DNA from 2 places in the Brevibacillus nigriterrae genome. Region 2 is predicted to be linked to the other one. Evidence: predicted binding sites of a transcription regulator. Region 2 holds the regulator's gene; the other holds the start of a gene.

Region 1 (6,798 bases), on a different contig from region 2:
GCGTTCAATTCTTCTTGGATGATATTGCGCAGCCATGGCTCTAGCTGTGTAGTGATTTGAGAGCTAAATTGGGAAAATTCATTTTGAATAGTCTGTCTTACAGCATTGATGAGTTGTTCTGCGTAAACAGAACCGCTTGCTTGTATTTGATTTGCAACAGCCCGTCTCAATACCCGCACCAAGCGGAGTGTATTGATCCGATTCCGATTTGGGGTTCTCCTAGAAACCCTAACACGGGTGTTACCTCTAAATTTCACTCTCATTAACAACCATCCTTTCGATGTTATGTGAATAAGAACTGGACATTATTAATAGTATTGTTGGTTGGGAACTTTTGTAATGGACAGTTATGTATATTGCAATATGTGTTTGAGCCTAAATTTACGATTCAGGAACTGAGAAATGAAAAACGGACGGTGCAGAAGACACCGTCCGTAAAATTGTTTTTTTATATATAACAAATAATAATATCAACAACTAACTACATGCGACAAATTTCACGAGGACATTCCTGACAATGGCAAATCGTTTGAAGGTACCCAAGATTGCGAATCGTAATATAACCGTTATCAAAGCTAATAATATCTTTGCTTCTCCACTTGTTTAACATGCGATTTACACTTTCACGGGCAGTACCAATAATGTTAGCAAGTTCTGTATTGGATAGTTTATGTGAAATGCGGATTCCGCCCTCAACTGGTTTCCCATACGAATTAGACATCCGAATCAGGGTAGATGCCAATGCACCCGGTTTCCCGTATAACAACAAGTCACGTAGTTTGGTTTGTGTCATGGAGTGCATGATTCCCATCCACTTCACAAAATGGATGGCAAGATCGCCCGATTGCATAAGCAGTCGTTCAATATCTTGTTGCTCCAGTACACCGACAATGCTGTCTTCAGAAACCTTAGCATTATACTTATAACGGCTTCCATCCCGAATTTTCGGCTCACCAAACAGGTCGCCGGTTTGGAATAATCCTAATGTAAACTCTTTTCCGTCGTTGGTCGATTTAAAGGATTTTGCGTGACCTTGTTGGATAAAATAGAGCTTGCCAGTAGGATCTCCTTCCCAAACCAAATAAGATCCTGCCGTTACTTTGTGGAATGTCATGGAACTTTTAAGCAAATTGATGTTGTCATTGGAGAATATACCAATATTCCCAAAGTAATACGGGCAGTTTGTCGAAATACAGCTTAATTCATGTGCACTTAAACTGACAGTTGCCATCTTTTTAGTCCCCCTTATCGATGGATAGAGACAGGGCAATGTCAGTTGAACAATTGCCCTTTTTTGTTCGCTTATTTTTTGATCGTCAACCTAGCAGCATCGTTTTCCAGGTTCTCCACTTCGTATGAATAACCAAGTTGATTTAATTCCTCCAGTAAAAAAACAGGAACTCTGTCATTCGTGATGATCAATGTGTCGCCAGGAGCCATTTTATCCAACTGTGCTAACGTGCGAATCATCGGTTGAGGCGGCTCTAATCCACGATTGTCGAGGGTGTATACTTTTCCTTCTGATACTGGTGAAGAGGCTTCTGTTTCTTCTGGTGCTGGAGCAGGAATACTTACTTCATCTAATATATCAGAATTGCTTTTGTGTACGAAAGTTACAATCCAGTGTTCATCATCAACTTGTTCAACCTTGTTTACAAAACCTTTAACTTTCATCACGCTTAAGAGCGGCGTTGGCTTGAAGGTCGCATGTAAGACAAATACATCGTCTTTTTGTAATTTTTTAACCGCTTCCATAATAATTTCAAATGGCTCGAGTTTCTTTTTGAGATGTGGACGAACGTCTAATTCAACATAATTTAAGTTTGCGCTCATTCTCTAACTCTCCTTTTCCCCTACTTACATTGATTACAGTTTAACTTTTTAGAGATTTTTATTTTGTGATGCCTATCACAATTATTGTTAAGAAAAATGGCTAAGATGATAATGTGTCAAGAAAAAAACTTGCGGTTATCGTCATTAGGGAGGAATACACATGTCAAGAGAATTTAAAGCAACAGTTGATGCACGTGAATACGCACCAAGAGATAAACACCGTGTGATTTTCGAGACTTTCGATCAGTTGCAACCAGGTGAGAGCATGCTGTTGAAAAACGACCATGATCCTAAACCGCTTCAATATCAATTTACCATGGAGCGTCCAGGCATTTTTGGTTGGGAGTACCTCGAAGAAGGTCCTGAAGTTTGGCAAGTTGAAATTAAAAGAACGTAAGATTACCAACCCGACTGAAGCTAACGCTGGCGGTCGACTAAACGCAACTTCCGTGTTGCATCGTCGACACTCGCACGTCCTGAGCATCGTCGTTAGGGGCCCAATAAAGATTACCCAAAAAGGAACGCCTCAAATTATATGAGGCGTTCTAATGCATCTATATCAAGTATGGTAATTTTTTTGCGATTCATTCCAATAATTTCTTCCTTTTTGAGCTGGTTGAATACACGGTTTACTGTCTCCCGTGTAGTACCAACCATATTGGCAAACTCCTGGTGGGTTAACGGCAAGTCAATCTGAATGTGTCCTTTTTCAGGTGAACCATGTTCCTTCGCTAAGCGCAAGAGGAAAGAAACGACACGATGGTTGACATCGTGTGCCACAAATTCTTGCAGCTTGGATTGCAACTCCCGAATTTTATCTCCCATAACCCTCATCACTTTAACGGCGATTGTAGGCGTTTCCAACATCAATTGTTCAAATGACTTAAGTGGAATCACGATTAACTCAGCAGGCTCCACAACCTCTGCTGTTGCAGGATACGGAGTTTGGTCAAAAAATCCAGTATGGGGGAACATATCTCCTTTTTTTTGAAACGAAACAATTTGTTCATTGCCGTTCATGTCAATCTTGTATATTTTTATAATTCCACGACAAACAAAGAAGACAGCGTGCCGTGCTTCCCCTTGCATAAAAACATTCGCTTTGCGTTGGTAGGAATGTTTGATGGTGATCGTTGAGAGTTTTTCAAATTCATGTTCATCCAACTCACGAAAAGTGGGGATGTTACGAAGAATAGGAATAAGTGGACTCATAATTCATCACTCTTTTCTAAAAACTTACAGCAAAGATAACCTACTTGCATTTTGTAAGTAATAAGTTTCCAATGTTAATAATATCACTATAAGTCTATCGTATTTGTGAGACAAATCACAACAACCAGCACTAAAGTTACCTAAAATAAAATCGATATTTGTGAATATCCATTTTCGAACATGATGAAGTGTACTGGCAGGTTATTCGAGTTTCTCGGTCTGGAGGAGAAATAGTTGAAAGGTTACGTACAAGCTTTTATTATTCTCAGCATCACCTATCTGGTTATTGGGACAGGACTTGGCGTTCTCTTTTTTGTCAATCCTGAACTTCAAGCGTTTCGTCTAGTTCATATGCACCTCAATCTGCTTGGCTTTTTAACCATGATGGTGTTTGGTGTTTTATATCATGTGTTGCCTCGTTTTATCGGTCATCCACTGCATAGTGAAAAATGGGCGTGGATACATTTGTACGCAGGAAATGCTGCTTTTGTAGTTCTGGTTTTATCCATGGCCGCATCGATCGGAAACTGGTTTTCTGGCGCCTGGGTCGTTGCAGGGTGGGCTGGATTTATTGAATGGTGCACGATTCTATTATTTGCTTCCAATATCTTTATTACGATTCGCAATGCAAGAATAAAAAGTGTAAAATAGGAGGAAATACAGATGATTACTTTGCAAACTACGGTGAATCAACTGATTGACATGGATGCTCGTTGGATGAATGCATTAAATGAATGGAATGTTGATACGTGCTGCGGTGGGAATCATTCACTAGAACTGGCGGCTAAAGAAGCAGGTATCGAACCGGAAGAACTGATGCGCAGAATTTCTGAGACCAAAGAAAAGTGGGCGTAAACAGTCAAACTTCGAATGAAATCAAACGATAGAGGGGAACGCTGCGAATATGACTGGATTGTCCGGGTGCGGTGTTATTCTCGCAGGTGGAAAAAGTAGCAGGATGGGTACTGCCAAAGAGTTACTCGATTGGCAGGGAGAGCCCCTCCTGCTTCATCTCGTTCACAGGGTGTTAGCTAATAAACTTCCTTGCCTTGTCATCTCCAACACTCCCGAGCAACTGCCTCTGGAGGCTTTGCGTCGTCTGCACGTACAGGTGACGAGCGATATCTCTCCATCCCACGGCCCCATCTCGGGAATACATACAGCACTTACCCTACGAAATGAAGACGTTTTTCTTTTTCTTTCCTGCGATTTGCCTTTTGTCCAAGCAGATGATATTGCACAACTGATGAAACACGTTGACCAACTGGAGACATTTGACGCCATTGTCCCAAGGACCAATGAGCGAATCCATCCACTGTTTGCACTCTATCATCGCCGCACCAAACGTATTTGGGAAGAAGCACTCCAGACGAACAACCTTAAAGTAATGAAAGTGTTGGATCAATTGCATGTTCATTACTTGTCATCAGGAGAGTTGAGTGAATGGTCTACGTTTAACATGAATACTCCAGAGCAGTACCAGATTGCTTGTGAGAAAGGAAGAGAGATTGATGCGTTTTCAAAGAGAGACAGTAACAGTGGACGAAGCAATCCAAAAAATACTGGGACAAGCTGAACTTCTTTCAATAGAAGAAATACACTTGAAGGAGTCTTTTGGCCGAGTGCTGGCAGAACCAGTTTACGCAACGACCAATTTGCCCCCATTTGATAAATCCCCACTGGATGGTTTTGCCGTCCGATCAGTAGACACGAAATCTGCCACACCGTCAAACCCGATTCCATTGCGAGTGATTGAGACGATCGCTGCAGGAGATGTACCAGAGAGGACACTCTCTGTCGGAGAAGCCAGCCGAATCATGACAGGTGCAATGATTCCTCCGGGTGCAGATGCGGTGATCATGTTTGAACAAACCGTAAATCCGGGTCAAATCTCAGATACGGTTGAAATCAAGAAAGAACTCGTGCCGGGTGAGAATATTTCCCGGAGTGGAGAAGAAGTGCAACAAGGGACACTGGTTATCCCACAAGGAGAGTTGATTGATGCAGGCATCATCGCGACGCTGGCGACTTTTGGCTATACCAAAGTAAAAGTTAGGGTAAAACCGAAAGTGGGAATTCTATCAACAGGCAATGAACTAGTTGACGTTGACAAGCCAATGGTTCCAGGAAAAATTCGCAACAGTAATACGCCTATGATCATTGCCATGATTACAGAAGCGGGCGGAATACCAGTAGAATATGAAAAGCTGCCAGACAACGAAGAGTTGGCTAAAGAAGCAGTGCAGAGAATTATTGAGGATGTTGACATTCTGGTAACGACCGGCGGAGTTTCTGTTGGTGATTTTGATATTATGGCTTCGATCGTAGGTCATTCTGATGTGGAGCTTCTTTTTAATCGAGTTGCTATTCGTCCGGGAAGTCCCACAACAGCAGCAAAATTCCGGGGAAAAATGATTTGTGCTCTTTCCGGAAATCCCGGTGCCTGCTATGCAGGATTTGAATTGTTTGTGCGCACGTTAATCCATAAAATGCTTGGGCGGCCAACCACGGGTGTCACGAAAGTTGAGGCAATTCTTACGGAAGATTATGACAAGCCGTGTCCATATCCTAGATACTTGCGGGGGAAACTGGCGATCAAGGATACTGTACTGTATGCCGAGCCAGATTTGAACGACAAATCGGGTAACTTGACAACCCTGTATCTAACCGAGTGTTTCATTATTATTCCTGCTGGAGGGCGAGGCAAGAGAGCAGGGGAGCGAGTGTGGGTAATCCCGACGAGAATGCCAAGCTGGCAAAAAGGGGAGTAAGGTGATCAAGTGATGCCTTTTATCATGCAAATCAGCGGATACTCCAATTCAGGAAAGACAACATTGCTTACACATATCATTCGCAGACTGTCGAGTGAAGGATTGCGTGTGGCTGTCATTAAACATGATGGTGGGCATGATTTTGAACTGGATCAAACAGGGAAAGATACATGGCAATTTAAAGAAGCGGGCGCACCACTTGTAGCGATTCAATCTAAAACAAAAACAGCATGGCTTGATTACTCGCCTGTTGAGTTGCCGGAATTAATCAATCGTATTTCAACAGGAATCCCCGATATCATTCTCATTGAGGGGTTTAAATATGCTGATTATCCAAAAATCGTGCTGATTCGCCGGGAAGAAGATAAGGAATTGTTGCACAAGTTAACACAAATTATTGCCATCGCAAGCTGGTTGCCGATGAAAGCCGATTCACTCCCTGTTTACTCCATTCATGATCAAGAAAAGATATGTGAACTGATTCTTGACCGCTATCGTTTGTCCTTTTTATGAACATCCGAAGGTTTTGAGTATGGAAGCGAATATCGATGTGATGTATTTCACAAGCAAATTGACAAAAGGTGATAGAATAAAAGTGAATCATGTGAATCATTCAATAACTAAGGAGGAAATCACATGTTTAAGAAGATATTGCTCGCTGTGGACGGTTCTGCTGCTTCTCAAAAAGCTGTAGAGTGGGCACGAAAAACGTATGAAGAGCTTCCTCATTCACAAATTTCCATTTTATACGTTCACCTTCCAGCGATTCCGGTTGGGCCCGCAGGCGGTGTATACATTCCGATCACTTATGAACAAGCTAATCCAATTACGCCCGAAGAAACACCAGCTTATGATGCGTGGAATCAATTCCCGGACAAACAAAGGGTTACATATGATGTAGAAGAAGGCAACCCTGCCGAACTTATTTGCAGGAGAGCAAGAGAAGAGCAATGTGACGTGATCGTACTTGGAGCAGAAGGTC
Region 2 (6,798 bases):
ACAGAGGCAAAACGGCTGGCTAGTTCCTTTCTAGACGAACAAGACCCGTATGTGCAATCACTCGGGTATTATCATCTTGGGAAAATTGCCGTGAAGGAAGAAAGCTGGAAGGTAGCCAAGCATTACTTCAAAAAAGTGCTTTATGATACAGGGCACTACGGTGAGGTACCCCAATATCTCAAGCTATGTAATGCGAAACTTGGCCTGTCTTCCCCTGTTTTGGAAGAAAAAACAGACAGAATCCATATCTGAAAAGCAGGATTTTGTCATTGACTGCCGAATGCTACGAAGGGACTATCAAGTTTGGCAGCTTACATATAGAGGTGACGATAGTTGGATCGTTTCATCGTCGTAGATTTCGAAACAACAGGAACCCATCCAAAAAATGGTGATACCATCATCCAGATTGGTGCGGTAGTCATTGAGGATGGACAAATACTTGATCAATATACAACACTGGTAAACCCGAATCAGCCGATACCACCCTTTATTACTTCCTTAACCGGAATTACCGATGAGATGGTTGCTGATGCACCGTCCATGGAAGAGGTTTTGCCAGATTTCTTGCGTTATTTGGACGGACGTACGTTTGTTGCGCACAACGCATCGTTTGATTTGAACTTTCTTCAAGAAGCCCTGCTTGGTCAGGGCTATTATCCGTTTGATGGCTATGTGCTGGATACAGTCGAGTTGGCACGTTTTCTTTTGCCCATGCAAGAGAGTTACCGCTTGGTAGAACTAGCGGATTCCTTTGACATTCAGCATGAAAACCCTCATCAGGCTGATAGCGATGCTTTGGCAACGTCTGAATTATTGTTGCACTTGCTATTGATACTAAAAGAGATGCCGCTCATCACGATTCAACGCTTGCAGATGCTAGTGAACACTTTTCGTTCAGACATCGGCGCTCTGCTACGTCATGTCGAGATGGAAAAAATGATGACCTGTTCGTTTGATCCAGAGGCACCAACGGAACAGAGCGAAGATGAAAACTGGGATACATATCGTCAGATTGCGTTACGTAAGCAAAAAAAGCATTGGATTGAAACCAAACAAACATTTGCTCATATGGAAATTGATGTCCTTCTCGAAAGTCTGATGGGAGAGGGAGGTGCTTTGCATCGGGAGAACCCTTCATTTCAGCGAAGAGACGAGCAGGAAGCCATGATCCGAGCTATTTATGCTGCAATGGACGACGAGGTACACCTGTTTGCCGAAGCGGGGACTGGAACCGGCAAGTCGCTCGCTTATTTGATCCCGAGCATCCTCTGGGCAAAGCTGAATCAGGAACAAGTGGTGATCAGCACTCATACGATTCAACTGCAGGAACAGCTTTTTGCAAAAGACATTCCGCTTCTCCAGAAAGTCCTTCCTTTTGACATGAGAGCCGCTCAGTTGAAGGGAAGAGGAAACTATTTGTGCTTGCGAAAATTTGAGCAAACCTTGAACGATTCAAGTGATTCATCCCATGAGGTCATGCTAGCTAAAGCTCAGATCGTCACCTGGCTGACGCAGACAGAAACAGGAGACTATGAGGAAATCAGTCTTCCACCCGCAGCATCCAATCTATGGCAGCAAGTCAAAAGTGATACGCATTCGTGCTTGCACCGACACTGTCCGTGGTTCTCTCGTTGTTTCTACTATCAAGCAAAAGAACGAGCACGTGAAGCCGATCTCATTATCGTGAATCACGCTCTTTTGGTTTCGGATATGGATGCAGATGGTGGGATTATTCCCAAAACACCGGTAGTGATCATCGACGAGGCCCATCAGTTAGAGGAAGTAGCCAGTCAACACTTAGGCATTGAGTATTCAACTGCTCAGCTTATGTATTTGCTCGAAAGGCTGGAAACCGATCAGGAGCAAGCCATTTTGAACGTGTACAGCAATGAATTGAACGAGTGGGACAGCTCGCTCTCCACCTTTGTCCAAGAACAGATGGAGACAATCAGACGGACACACATCAAGGCAAGAGAAACCTACTTGCAATGGTCACAGCTTCTGTATCATTGGGCTTTGAAGCGAGCCAAAGAGACAATCGATATCGGAAGAGCGACTGTACGTTATCGGGTGGGAGATTTTAGCGATCGCAACGCTCGTATCATTACCTCGTCTGAAAAATGCAAGAAAGAACTCGCTGAACTGGGAGCGAATCTTGAGGAACTGCTTGCACCGATTCAAAAGCCCGAAAAGCCACTTTCCTTCGGTGTAAAAAGATGCAAGACAGATCTGGAAGGAATCGTGCAAGATGTGAAGCGGACAATCGAGACCATTCATACCTTGCTTATACAAGACGATGCCGACCTGGTGAAATGGATGGAAATTGAATCACGCACCTCTCGCAAGCATTTATTTCTGTACGCCTTGCCACTGCATATTGGACAAACCATGCGTGAACAGTTTTTTGCAGAAAAGCGGAGTGTGATTCTGACATCAGCAACATTGACGGTGAAAAACAGCTATGACTATTTGTTGGAGCGATTGGGTTTTGACGCAAATCAGGAACAAAACTATCGTACGGTTACGCTGCCTTCACCTTTTGACTATGAACAACAGGGACTCTTGTTGCTGCCATCGGATTTACCTTCTATTTCAGAGAATGAGAGAATGTATCTGGATGCCGTCACACAAGGTTGTGTCGATGTTGTCCGAGCCGCAGAAGGGCGGACCATGATCCTCTTTACCTCTTACTCCATGCTTCGTCAAGTCTATGAAGGGATGAAGCAGTTGTTGTCAGAAGAAGAGGGGTATACACTGTTAGGACATGGCATTGACAGCAGTAATCGCAGCAAGCTTGTCCGCAACTTCCAGCGTGAATCCAAAGCCGTGTTGCTTGGCACCAGCAGTTTTTGGGAGGGAGTAGACATCCCTGGCAAAGACTTAAGCTGTCTTGTCATCGTCCGTCTCCCGTTTACACCGCCGAATCATCCGTTGCTTGAGGGGCGTTCGGAAAGACTGAAGGAAGAAAAGAAAAATCCGTTTATGTCGCTTTCCCTGCCACAGGCCATCATTCGATTCAAGCAAGGTGTGGGACGACTGATTCGCCATCATATGGATCAAGGGGTGATTGTCGTCTTTGATTCCCGGATTGTAGAATCACGATACGGACGTTCGTTCCTTGCTTCCTTGCCACCTTTCCAGACAAAGACAGGGCCATGGGTTTCGTTGCGTGAAATGATCACGCCTTTTCTCGACCCCCAAAAAAGAATGGTTGCAGAAGAAGAATCATAAAATGAAACATGCTGTTCCTGAAGGGTGATCATTTTATGAGATTCAACTGCTTGCTGGTTATCGTACTCACCTTTCTACTGACTGCGTGTTCAATTGACGATCATTTGAAAAACGTAGTAAAAGTAGATGACCCAATATTAAGCGAGAATGAAAATGACTTTCTTGGCATGATTACGGTGTTTTTCCCTCTACAAAACGGGGAGAGTACATTGATTACTTTTCCAAACGGGAAGAAGTTGTTGATCGATACAGGAAGTGAAAAGGATGTTTCCACGCTTTTGGAACTGCTGGAAGAGCGCAAAGTGACCAAAATCGACTACGTGATGATCACCAACGATTTGCCTACTCATGCGGGTGGCTACCCTGAGCTTTCCAACCATTTTCAAATCGATACCATCCTGATGCCAGAAGCGATCCACAGATCCATTCAACAGGTAATACCCTTGCCTGCAAACAAAAAACTTATCCTGCTTGGAGAAGGTGATGAACTGACTTTTGACGAAAAGATTGTGTTGAAAGTTTTGAATCCGAGCGAACCGCTGCTTTTATCACCGCAGGATAATTCGTTGGTGTTTCAACTTAAGCAGGATCAGTTGCGTTTTCTTTTCACCAGTGCAATCAGCGAAAAAGCAGAAGACCGACTGCTGCAGCGATACACCAAGATTCTCCGATCAGAGATCTTGAAAGTAGCGAGTCAAGGAAGCAACCAGGCGTCATCACAGGTGTTTTTGACCAAGGTTGATGCTCAGATAGCTGTTATTGAAACAGGATTGTCTGAGAAAGAAATGAAAGCGAATCAGGAGGAAATTGTCGAGCGCCTGAGTGAATCATGGGCGGAAACGTATATAACCGGAATTCATGGAACGATTTCTATCCTATCGAATGGAAAAGATTACAAGGTTATTAAGAAAAAAAGAGAATAGAGAGGAGGAAGATCATGGTAAAAGCACCGAAAATATCTGAAGCTGTTGTTCGTCGTTTACCAATTTACCTAAGGTATTTGATCAGTCTCAATCAAATGGATGTGAAAACCGTCTCTTCTCAACAGATGGGAAAAACACTTGATGTGAATCCTGCGCAAATCAGAAAAGATCTTGCTGCTTTCGGAGATTTTGGCAAAAAGGGAATCGGTTATGACGTTGATTACCTGATCGAAAAAATCAGACAGATACTAAAACTGGACCAGGAAATCCATGTTGCTTTGGTCGGAGCAGGTCATCTTGGACATGCCATCAGTAATTACAATATCTATTTGAAAGATAATATGAGAATTGTAGCTATTTTTGATACTGATGAGACCAAACACGGAAAAATCATAGCAGGTCTGATGATTCGACCAATGTCCGAAATGAAGCAAGTGATTATTGATATGCAAATTCGCTTGGCGATAATTACTGTGCCAGCATTTGCCGCGCAGGATGTGGCTGACCAGCTCGTAGAAGCCGGAATTGAAGGGATCCTCAATTTTGCCCCTGTGAACCTGCGAACAGAAAAAGATGTTCGCATACATCATGCCGATGTTACTTCGAGCTTGCAAAGCTTGGCTTATTACCTTACATAATGATTGGAGTGTCAACATTGAAGAAAACCATCATCACCAATGCAACTGTGATCACAGTAAACGCTGCAAATGAAGTTATCGAAAATGGTGCGATTGCCTTTGAGGGAAATAAAATAACTTATGTGGGAGTAACTCCAGAGGACCTGACTGGCTATGATCAAGTGATCGACGGCAAAAACAAATTCGTTCTCCCTGGTCTCATCAATACGCATGGTCACGTAGGGATGTCGCTTCTGCGGGGGTATGCGGATGACTTGCCGCTGCAACAATGGCTGGAAGATAAAATGTGGCCGCTTGAAGCTCAATTCACGGCTGATCACGTGAAGTGGGGCGCCTATCTTTCCATTGTTGAAATGATTCGAACTGGAACGACGACGTTTGTTGATATGTATGATCATATGGATCAAGTAGCCCAAGCGGTTCAAGACTCAGGCATGCGTGCTCGTTTGTGCCGTGGGATGATTGGCTTTTGTTCAGAAGAAGAAAGACAGGCGAAACTGCGGGAAGCTACCCAATTTGCTCGTAATTGGCACAATCAGGCTGACGGGCGTATTACCGTGATGATGTCCCCTCATGCTCCTTACACTTGCACTCCAGACTTTATCAATCAAATTTTGGAACGTGCCCATGAGCTTGATTTGCCGATGCACATCCATATGTCAGAAACAGCGTGGGAAGTAGAGCAAAATGTGAAGGATTACGGTGTTCGACCAGTCGCTCACTTGGAGAACCTTGGCGTATTCTCCCGTCCAACCCTTGTTGCCCATGCGGTACATTTGACGGATGAAGAAATCGATGTACTGGCAAAATATAATGTAAGGGTTTCGCACAATGTCGTGAGTAACCTGAAGCTGGCAAGCGGAGTTGCCCGTGTACCTGAGATGTTGTCCAAGGGTGTTAGTGTCTCTTTAGGTACAGACAGCTCTGCGAGCAACAACAACCTGAATCTGTTTGAGGAATTAAAATTGGCGGCGATCCTCCACAAAGGCGTACGTAATGATCCAGTCGCTGTACCAGCCGAAGATGCATTGCGTATGGCAACCATTTTGGGCGCTGACGGGGTATTCCAAAAAGAGACGCTGGGTTCACTGGAGGTTGGCAAACAAGCTGATATCATCATGCTGGACAGTGCTCAAGCGCATTTCCATCCGGCTCATAACCCAATTTCACATGTGGTGTATGCGGCAAATGGCCGTGACGTAACAGATACGATTGTTGCAGGGGAATGGATTATGAGAAATCGTGAATTGCTCACGGTGGATGAAGAAAAAGTAATCTATGAAGCAAACCGCATGTTTGATTCTTTAAAACGATAAATGGAAAAAGTCTCCCATCAAAGGCATTTTGACAAACAGCCTTGTCAACACACCTGGTGAATGATGGGAGCAAAAGGAAAAGCGAAAGGTGTAGGTAGGAATATTTTGGTTAGCTAGAATCTTGGCTGTAACGCCAAATGTTTTTTAAAGAGGTGTGGCGGTATTCATTTGGTGAATGTTGTGAAAAGGCTCTAAGCGGTGATGATAAACCTGCCCAGGAAACTCGGTATTCCTGTAGCAACGACCAGCTCGGTTCGACGGAGGTTGTCGTTGGCAGCTTCACACGCTCACCTCCTTGGGGTGTACCTGTAGTATGACCGTTAACACTACCGCTATGTTTAGAAAGTTTTCGGTATCGTTCTAAAACCTTCTAGTCCTTCATAAATTTTAGGAACTGGGACGAGGGAGGGGGAGCGTTATGTACATCAGAAGGAACCAACTATGGTGGCTGATCCCCATTTTTCTTGGTCTCTTCCTGCTCGGTATGCTCCTTGCTGTTATAACCAAACCACCTCAAACGACACCTGCATCTTCATCCATGGAAGAAAAAAATCAGGGAGACCCGGATACCTTGCATCATGATCAGCTTGCCAGTCTCGTCAAAAAACTGGCTGGTGATACACCTGTTACCTACCAGGTAAAGACCAGGGACCAGACGTATCAAGGCGTATATCGTGGAGAATCATTCGA

What was found. Region 2 encodes Rex, which represses fermentation and respiration genes when NADH is low (regulators of the CRP and FNR family bind a similar motif). Its sites were predicted from a motif close to TTGTGAAATATTTCACAA; they were not measured.
Region 1: a site for Rex is predicted at 1,897-1,914, ahead of ACPW7N_RS01705 (DUF2249 domain-containing protein). Genes of this name have one in related genera too.

Annotation. Positions count from the first base shown of each region.
Region 1 is NZ_JBNCMT010000001.1:324,003-330,800, reverse strand. Features, by position in the region: gene ACPW7N_RS01720 (hypothetical protein) at 1-263, opposite strand, end outside; gene ACPW7N_RS01715 (Crp/Fnr family transcriptional regulator) at 482-1,231, opposite strand; gene ACPW7N_RS01710 (DUF2249 domain-containing protein) at 1,303-1,833, opposite strand; gene ACPW7N_RS01705 (DUF2249 domain-containing protein) at 1,994-2,230, shown strand; gene ACPW7N_RS01700 (Crp/Fnr family transcriptional regulator) at 2,365-3,045, opposite strand; gene ACPW7N_RS01695 (hypothetical protein) at 3,280-3,696, shown strand; gene ACPW7N_RS01690 (DUF542 domain-containing protein) at 3,709-3,900, shown strand; gene mobA (molybdenum cofactor guanylyltransferase) at 3,950-4,621, shown strand; gene ACPW7N_RS01680 (molybdopterin molybdotransferase MoeA) at 4,557-5,816, shown strand; gene mobB (molybdopterin-guanine dinucleotide biosynthesis protein B) at 5,829-6,329, shown strand; gene ACPW7N_RS01670 (universal stress protein) at 6,453-6,798, shown strand, end outside.
Region 2 is NZ_JBNCMT010000003.1:205,248-212,045, forward strand. Features, by position in the region: gene ACPW7N_RS03910 (tetratricopeptide repeat protein) at 1-252, shown strand, start outside; gene dinG (ATP-dependent DNA helicase DinG) at 334-3,231, shown strand; gene ACPW7N_RS03920 (ComEC/Rec2 family competence protein) at 3,267-4,154, shown strand; gene ACPW7N_RS03925 (redox-sensing transcriptional repressor Rex) at 4,169-4,792, shown strand; gene ACPW7N_RS03930 (amidohydrolase) at 4,810-6,108, shown strand; gene ACPW7N_RS03935 (hypothetical protein) at 6,527-6,798, shown strand, end outside.